DNA from 2 places in the Paenibacillus sp. PvR133 genome. Region 1 is predicted to be linked to the other one. Evidence: predicted binding sites of a transcription regulator. Region 1 holds the regulator's gene; the other holds the start of a gene.

Region 1 (4,451 bases):
CGCTGCATCAAATGCCTCTTCTACACTACGTTCATCCCACAAAAGGGTATCATCAAGATCAAACATTACCGCCTGAATCGTCATCTGAATTATCCACTCTCTTTCCACAGTATATGTACGCCTATTTGCTTGATTAAGCATTTGAATCGTTATGTGTGCCCATATTAAGCAAGCGGCCGCAGCATGTTATATGAAATAACATCATACGGCCTTTGTTACAGAGCTACAGGCTAAATCAGTTATTTCTTGTCTACCTGTATCTGATTGGATAGCGCAAACTTCTCAAGTCGCTCTGCAATGGCATCCGTGTCATAGCGACCTAATGATTTTGTGAAAATAAAATTACCACCCTTACCTTTTCTTTCAACGGTTACGTAACCCTTTTCAATCTTGATGGCTTTCATGTCCCCTGCCGTCATTGGACGTTCTCTACCACCTTTCAGCATATAGAGAGTATCCTTTCCCACTTTCAAATAAGGACGACGGATGAAAAAGATAACAGCCAGCATCAAGTACAGGCCGAATACAAGCCAATCCATCCCTCGCATACCGGTCTTAGTCAAAAAGTAACTCATAAGCATGTACAATACAGAAAGACCAGCCAGCATAATTGGCACAGTAATGTTACGGCCACGGAAAATATCCATTGTAGAACCTGCGCCGCTAATGGTTTGAATGCCTTGCTTTTTGCGCGATTTATTTAAATGCGCTGTGTTTTTGCGTACTTTTCTTTCAAATGATCGGGCCATCTCTCAATTCCTTCCCAGATATATTACATTAAAACAATTGCCTCAAAGCTGATCTATATAGATACCATAAAAGGTACCTAAAACAAAAGGCAAATTGCAGGCTTGGGCACTTTAACAACATTAATGCTTCAGCCCGTCATTTCCTTTCGATGTATCATCGTCCACAAATTCAATCGTCTCAAGCTGCTGCCGAAAATTACGGCGAATGTTACCTAAATAAATTTCCCGAAGATTGGCGCGCTCTGTGGCTTCCTCTTCCGTCAAACCCTCGGATTTTGCTTTGCGCGCTAATTCATTAATGCGCTGTACCAAGCTGTCTATATCCAAATTGTGTCCCCTCCATAAAAGCAAAGATATAATACACTTTGACATGTAGAAAAGAGCTTGTCAAGGCTCCCGTATTACGCTCCCTGACAAGCTCTAATAGTCTATAGATCAGAAGTTAGGAAGCTTGAGTACCTGACCTGCCTGCACTCCCCGATCCTCCAAACCGTTAATCCGCACAATTCCTTCTATATATACCCGTGTATCCATTCGTTCCGGTTTATGATTTGCGGCAATCTCCCACAACGTATCCCCAGGTTGTACGGTCAGTTTAGTCACTTCTTCCTTGGAAGCTGAAGGTGCCGCGAAAACTGTAAGTACACCTGCCCCTGCAATCCAAGCAACAATCACTATAATAAGAAGCTTAAGTAAAAGAGTATTGGTAATAATCTGCATAAAACGTGCCCTACCCTCTTTTCGAGTCTCCTGTAAATTTTCTAAATTCATCGGAAAAATACTTTGATAAGTGCTATATTTCATCATTGGCTGTGTCCTCCAAACGTTTGTTCTTATGTTTTCACAATATAACACGAACATTTGTTTTGTTCAATAGAAAAGAGAACAAAAGTTCGCAATTATTTTCAGGGATTATTTAGAACTTATGTTTGTACGAACGGAGGTTCTATGCTATAATTTTCCCAAACGTTACTAAATGGGGTTGATACGGTATGTCTAAGATTTCGAGCCGCCAGCAGGCCATTCTTGAATTTATCCGCAATGAAGTGCGTCTAAAGGGATACCCCCCTTCTGTACGCGAAATAGGCGAGGCTGTAGGCTTAGCCTCCAGTTCTACGGTTCATGGTCATTTGGATCGTTTAGAGAAAAAAGGACTCATTCGCCGCGATCCTACAAAACCACGGGCTATTGAGTTACTCGGTCAAGACGAATCGGATAACAGCAACTTGATTAATTACTCCATTAGTCGTGTCCCCGTCGTCGGCAAAGTAACCGCTGGTCTTCCTATTACGGCGACAGAAAATATTGAAGATTACTTTCCTCTTCCCCAACACTTTGTTGGTGAGGATAAAATATTCATGTTATCTGTTGTAGGCGAAAGCATGATTGAAGCTGGTATTGCTAACGGAGACTATGTAATCGTACGTCAGCAGCAGACCGCTGATAATGGTGATATTGTTGTAGCTATGACAGATGAAGACGAAGCTACAGTTAAAACCTTCTACAAAGAAAAGGATCATATCCGGCTTCAACCTGAAAATCCAGCCTTTGAACCGCTTCGCCTGACACACGTCAGCATTTTGGGCAAGGTTGTAGGACTCTTCCGGGACTTCCACTGATTTCTCGTTCTTTCTTCCCCGTTATTCTTTCCACTAATACAAAACCGGCTGCCTAGGGCAAGCCGGTTTTGTATTGCTATTATGTATCTCACAACTATTTTTTCATTTCAGCAACCTATTCCTATTTTTTCGACTATAAAATCAGCCTCCCCATCTCAAATAATTTCCCACTGATCTTGTACAGCTATACTGTCATGGGTAAAACTAATAGATCTTTCTTTGATTTAGATAAATATGGTATATTAATTACTCATAGCTCTGTAGGAGGAATTAAATGAAAAAAATTATAATTTCAGCGTTTGTTGTGATATTTATCGCCATAAGCTGTGTAGTTCCAACAATGGATCATTTGTATGCAAAAGAGAACTCACACATAACAACCTACGACCGTATTCAGTACATACAAATACTTATCCATTTCAGGTATTTAGAAAAGCAACTCGAAGCTGTGAATTTCGAAAGAAATAATTATCCAGAAGACAGCCAAGAATATAAACAGCTCTCTGAACAACTGAATCATATTCTTGCTCAAGAGGTGTACTACGAGAAAAAACTTAACACTCTTAATAGTAAATAATTTTCATACTAACTGCCTATTATCTTTATCTACACTATTAGACTCATGCCGACCTGTAACATTCTCCTACAACGTAAAGTTGAAAAGGCGGAGACAGGTTCGCATGAGTTTTTTTATTAACCATTAGGAATATAGGTACTAGCTTCTTTTTGCTTTTAATAGATTTATGCTGATACATTACTATCACAATTGACATATGTATATAGCAGAACTAAGCAAAGGAGATATGCAGATGATCAGAAATAGAGTTAAAACGTATAAGCATCGCATCGGGAAAAACAGATATCTGGTCGTTAAAGTCTTTCAAGCCGCAGCTGCTAAAACAGGAAGCGGAAATGCACTAGCAACCAATGCCTTGAATATCAAAATTGCCAAGCGTAAGCATAAACGCCACTAAGATTTAACCGTACCTTCATTTCTTTGAAGGGAGGTGATAATATGAGCAGAAGACATTGCAGACGTGATTTGAGAAGAAGAAGATCAAACATCCGTTCCACTCAAAGAGCCATTGCGCGTGCAAGAGGTAACGCACTGGCTGTTAATCTGTTTAGCGTAAATGATAGACAACGCAGACGCTAATAATCGTTTTCAAGCAAAAGCGGGAAGGATTCTTCCTGCTTTTTTTGTGTTAAACGATACACCAACTCCTAAATTCCATAGAACTGCTAAATTCAGTTGCCTTCCTTTTAAATACCATCGACATATTCAACTATGCTTCCACTGGTTAAAACAGAAGCGAAATAGTACCCAGTCAAAGCAGCAGCATTCTTGACTCAAATACTTTGTGTACAACTGACCACACCTATAGCCCTCAAACTTGTTTCAGCTTTTTTCACTTAAGTATTCTGGCTGTAAATCCGTCCAGGGTTTGTACGTTGCTGCATTGTTGCTCAATTTTTTATTTTTAAATTTTATAAGGCCCCACTTGCCCACCACCGTATTCCACAAGCTCCATCATATCCTACTCAACGGATGGACTACAGATGCTCTTATCTGACTTAATGCAGCTGAAAACAATTCGATATTCGATCAACTCTTCATATGTATGATTCATGTTGGTCACCTCGACAATTCATTCTGGATAAGCGCTAAAAATCCTTCTCTAAATAATCATCTCCTTACATGATTATTAGAAAGCTAATATCCGACACATAAAGATAAAATACAACAAACAAAGACAAGAAAAAAATTTCTCTTCACAACCAATGAACTATGTACAAATACATTACACATGTATAACATTAAATACAAATACTAGAAAGGTGGTAACAATTTAATGAAAAAAGTATCTTTACTAGCATCAGTAGCAATGCTTATCTCATCTGTAGCTTTTGCTGCACCTTCTTTTGCAGATCAGGTCACAAGTGACACTTATAGTTCATTACAAGACTCAAATAGAAGTATAGAGTCTGTTACGCCTTTTGCTAATGTTGAATATGTCGTTACTGTAAATACGGCCAATCTCAAAGATGCTGGAACAGACTCGAACATCTCTATAACTCTGTA
Region 2 (4,451 bases), 980 kb from region 1:
TATGACTAAAAGTGGAGATGCCATGTCATTCGATATTGGTCCAGAAGGTTTATATATCAAATCAGGACGGTCTTCTGCCACAGATATTTCCGTAGCAGGTCAACCGATAACAGATAATAAATCGACTACTCGTGTACTGATCCAGCAAGGAGAAGCTTCTTCGACCGGAACGAGTGCAGGGGTGACGGGTTCACCTGCAGATTCTACGACAGGTAGCAGTACGGATTCAGCACAAAGTAGTACAGATTCTACAACTACTGATGGTGAATAAACGCCTTGGTGCGAGGAAATACTAATGACTGTAATTCCTGGAAAGGCAGTCATTTCATTTTCCGCAAAGTGAGGTGTATACGTTATGACCGTCAGCTGGATTGTGACTGGGCTCGGTATAATTGTCAGTTTACTGGGCTATTATCTGACACCGAATGCATGGGGCTATGGCATACTGGGCTTTGGTCTTGCTCACATTGTGCTTGGACTTTTGGATATGTTCCGAACTCCAACACGAAGCCATAATTAGATATTTTGACCGTAAATGAAATAAAGGCGTTTTTGTCAGGAAAACTGGCAAGAACGCCTTTTTAGTCAACGGATTATTGGATTTTTGTAAATGACTAGCCTATAATTAGATATTGAACTTTGTTGTGGAAAGGAAAGTGAAACGATGGCTTCAGAAAATTCATTTGATATCGTCTCCAAAATGGATATGCAGGAGTTAACAAATGCGGTTCATCAGACGGAGCGTGAAATTGAAACTCGATTTGATTTCAAGGGTAGCAAAAGTAGCCTTAAGCTTGAGAAAGAAGCTCTTACGATTGCATCGGAAGACGAATACAAGCTGAATGCGGTGATTGATATTTTGCAATCTAAAATGGCCAAACGAGGTCTGTCCCTTAAAAATGTGGAGTATGGCAAATTGGAACCCGCCTCTTTAGGTTCAGTGCGTCAGCGTCTTTCGCTTAAGCAGGGAATTGATCAGGATAATGCCAAGAAAATTAACATTCTTATTCGGGACTCCAAGCTAAAAGTTAAAAGTCAGATTCAAGGTGATCAAATCCGAGTGACCGGAAAAAACAGGGATGATTTACAGGCGATCATTCAATTGCTGCGTAAAGCTGATTTGCCATTGGAGCTTCAATTTACAAACATGAAATAAAGCCGTTTTCCCTCATACATTTTGTAGGAAAAAACGTTGCTTGATGTGCGGCAGGTTATTTTGACATGCGTTTTGCGCCATATTATACTTGTAACGAAAATGCAGACAATTTAGGTGTATAGCGCTCGTTGATAGCGATTTACATAGGATTGAATTTAATCCGAAAACTGCCATTTGTAATCAAGTACGATAATCAGGGGAGAGTGTGTTGTGAATTTACCCAACAGAATTACAATAACGCGGATTTGCCTTATTCCGGTGATGATGCTGGCTTTGCTGGTGGACTTTGATTTTTATCCGCCGCCGATTGAGATCGGAGCTTTCAAGCTGCCGTATAATCAGCTGATTGCGGCTATCATTTTCCTTGTAGCAGCCAGCACGGATGGTCTTGACGGATATTTGGCACGTAAAAATAATATGGTCACCAATTTGGGCAAGCTGTTGGACCCCCTTGCTGATAAGCTTTTGGTAACCGCCATTTTGGTTTCCTTGGTAGAAATGGGGAAAATTGATTCGTGGATTGTCGTTGTGATTGTTAGCCGTGAGTTTGCGGTTACGGGTCTGCGTCAGATTGCCTTACTGGATGGTTCTGTGGTTGCTGCAAGCAATTGGGGCAAATTGAAGACGATCATCCAGATCGTTGCTATTGTAGCGTTGCTCATTAATAATTTCCCGTTTGTTTTTCTTGGTATCCCGTTTGATTTAATAGCGATATGGGCAGCGGTGTTGATCACCATTTATTCGGGTATTGATTATTTTGTGAAAAATATCCACTTGCTGAGCTCCTCCAAAGTTTAACAGGATAAATTTTATGGAAACAGCAATAGGGACTAAACTTATTGCTGTTTCTTTACATAATTCCCATAATATTCGCAGTACAGGAGGAAGAATTGATGAAAGCTGAAATAATTGCAGTAGGTACAGAGTTATTGCTCGGACAAATAGTGAATACAAATGCTCAATATTTGTCACAGGAGTTGGCTACAATCGGAATCGATGTATATTTTCAGACTGTAGTTGGCGATAACATAGATCGGCTTCAGGAAGCGATAAGAATTGCTCAGAAGCGTGCGGATATTATTTTGTTTTCCGGTGGTCTGGGACCGACTCAGGATGATTTGACGAAAGATGCGATAGCGTCTGTATTGGGGCGAAAATTGCACATAGATCGTCTTGCAATGGACAAGCTAGATCAGTTTTTCCGTAACCGTGGGGTAGAAATGACCGAGAATAACCGCCGGCAGGCGCTTTCTATTGAAGGCGCTACTCCGCTTGAAAATGAGACAGGGCTAGCTGTGGGCGACGCAATTGCACAGGACGGTAAATTTTATGTAGTTTTGCCTGGACCGCCTAAGGAACTCAAACCCATGTTTGCAAACCAAGCGAAACCTTGGTTGCTTCAGCAGGCATTGAGCGGTGAGGAAATGCCAATTTATTCAAAAATGCTAAAATTTGCAGGGATCGGTGAGTCAGCTCTTGAAACCCATTTGTTAGATCTGATCCAATCCCAGACAGACCCCACGATTGCTCCTTATGCCAAGGAAGGGGAAGTCACGATCCGTATATCCACCAAGGCGGCCAGCGAAAGTGAAGCACTAATTAAGCTGACGGCTACGGAAGTAGAAATTCAGCAGCGTCTTTCGGAATATATGTATGCAAGTGAAGATGTTACGCTGGAGAAGGTTATCGTAGATCTAATGGCCAAACGCGGGCTCACTGTGAGTGCGGCAGAAAGCTGTACAGGTGGAATGCTGATGGAACACATCACTTCTATACCTGGCAGTGCTGTTATGTTTCAAGGTGGCATCGTGTGCTATTCCAATGAAATGAAGATGAAATTACTCAACGTGCCTTATGATTATTTGGAAGGGGATCAAGCGCCAGGTGCAGTGAGTAAGGAAGTAGCCCTTGTGCTTGCAGAGCAGGCGAGAATGATCATGGACAGCGATTTTGGACTTTCAGTTACTGGTGTTGCCGGGCCTGGGTATTCCGAACGGAAGCCAGTCGGTTTGGTGTATATTGGCATTGCTGAACGCGACAAGGAAACGGAAGTACATGAACTGAGAATGAGTGGTAACCGTGAAACAATCCGACTGCGATCAGTCAAAGCAATCCTGTACAGATTGTGGCGCAGGCTGGTAGAGAACGAGAAACTCTCTTAAACATCTATGTACAGTGTGGGTCGTAGAGTTGTTTTAGATAGATATTCATGATATAATTATCTTATCGGAAGAACCGTTGCAAAGCCTTTTGCCAGCGGTTCTTTTTTTGTTTTAAGAGACAGGTGTAATTGTAGAAGAGAGCTGTGTGAACAAAAAAAACGAATGTATGTTCGAAAAAATGCTTGGCAAGCGTGTCAAAACAAGGTATTATTAAAGTACAAACAATGAAGGATGTGAGTTTATTGTCAGATCGTCGTGCTGCGCTGGATATGGCGCTCCGTCAAATAGAAAAGCAATTTGGTAAAGGTTCCATTATGAAGTTGGGTGAGTCTACCCACATGCAAGTGGAAACGATCCCCAGTGGTTCGATTGCTTTGGATATTGCGTTAGGAACGGGCGGCTTTCCAAGAGGCCGGGTTATTGAAATATACGGACCGGAATCATCCGGTAAAACGACAGTAGCTCTTCACGCTATCGCAGAGGTGCAAAAAACAGGCGGACAAGCCGCCTTTATCGACGCCGAGCATGCGCTTGATCCGTCGTATGCAAGCAAGCTGGGTGTCAATATTGATGAGTTGTTACTATCGCAACCAGATACAGGAGAGCAGGCGCTTGAGATTGCCGAAGCTCTTGTACGTAGTGGAGCAGTAGACATTGTAGTTGTTGACTCCGTAGCGGCACTTGTGCCCAAGGCAGAGATTGAAGGCGAAATGGGAGATTCCCACGTTGGTCTTCAAGCACGTTTGATGTCTCAGGCATTGCGTAAGCTTTCTGGAGCCATTAATAAGTCGAAAACCATTGCTATTTTTATTAACCAGCTACGTGAAAAAGTAGGTGTTATGTTCGGTAACCCTGAAACAACACCAGGTGGACGTGCCTTGAAGTTTTACTCTACGGTACGTTTGGATGTTCGTCGTATTGAAAGTTTGAAAATGGGTAACGACATTGTGGGTAACCGCACACGTATTAAAGTCGTGAAGAACAAAGTTGCCCCTCCTTTCCGTCAGGCTGAGGTAGATATTATGTACGGTGAGGGCATTTCCAAAGAAGGTAGCCTGATCGATATCGGTACGGAGCATGACATTGTCGACAAGAGCGGAGCCTGGTATTCCTACGAAGGTGAGCGCCTTGGT

Evidence for each region. Region 1 encodes LexA, which represses DNA repair genes until DNA is damaged. Its sites were predicted from a motif close to CGAACATATGTTCG; they were not measured.
Region 2: the regulator LexA is predicted to act here: its motif matches at 3,478-3,491, upstream of recA (recombinase RecA).

The regions. Positions count from the first base shown of each region.
Region 1 is NZ_JAFIBS010000001.1:4,517,418-4,521,868, forward strand. It holds gene JOE49_RS19630 (HAD family hydrolase) at 1-84, opposite strand, end outside; gene JOE49_RS19635 (hypothetical protein) at 240-749, opposite strand; gene JOE49_RS19640 (DUF896 domain-containing protein) at 870-1,076, opposite strand; gene JOE49_RS19645 (LysM peptidoglycan-binding domain-containing protein) at 1,185-1,553, opposite strand; gene lexA (transcriptional repressor LexA) at 1,742-2,368, shown strand; gene JOE49_RS19655 (hypothetical protein) at 2,643-2,945, shown strand; gene JOE49_RS19660 (hypothetical protein) at 3,178-3,342, shown strand; gene JOE49_RS19665 (hypothetical protein) at 3,384-3,524, shown strand; gene JOE49_RS19670 (PLAT/LH2 domain-containing protein) at 4,222-4,451, shown strand, end outside.
Region 2 is NZ_JAFIBS010000001.1:3,535,300-3,539,750, forward strand. It holds gene JOE49_RS15715 (helix-turn-helix domain-containing protein) at 1-271, shown strand, start outside; gene JOE49_RS15720 (hypothetical protein) at 356-520, shown strand; gene JOE49_RS15725 (YajQ family cyclic di-GMP-binding protein) at 665-1,156, shown strand; gene pgsA (CDP-diacylglycerol--glycerol-3-phosphate 3-phosphatidyltransferase) at 1,367-1,954, shown strand; gene JOE49_RS15735 (competence/damage-inducible protein A) at 2,050-3,318, shown strand; gene recA (recombinase RecA) at 3,561-4,451, shown strand, end outside.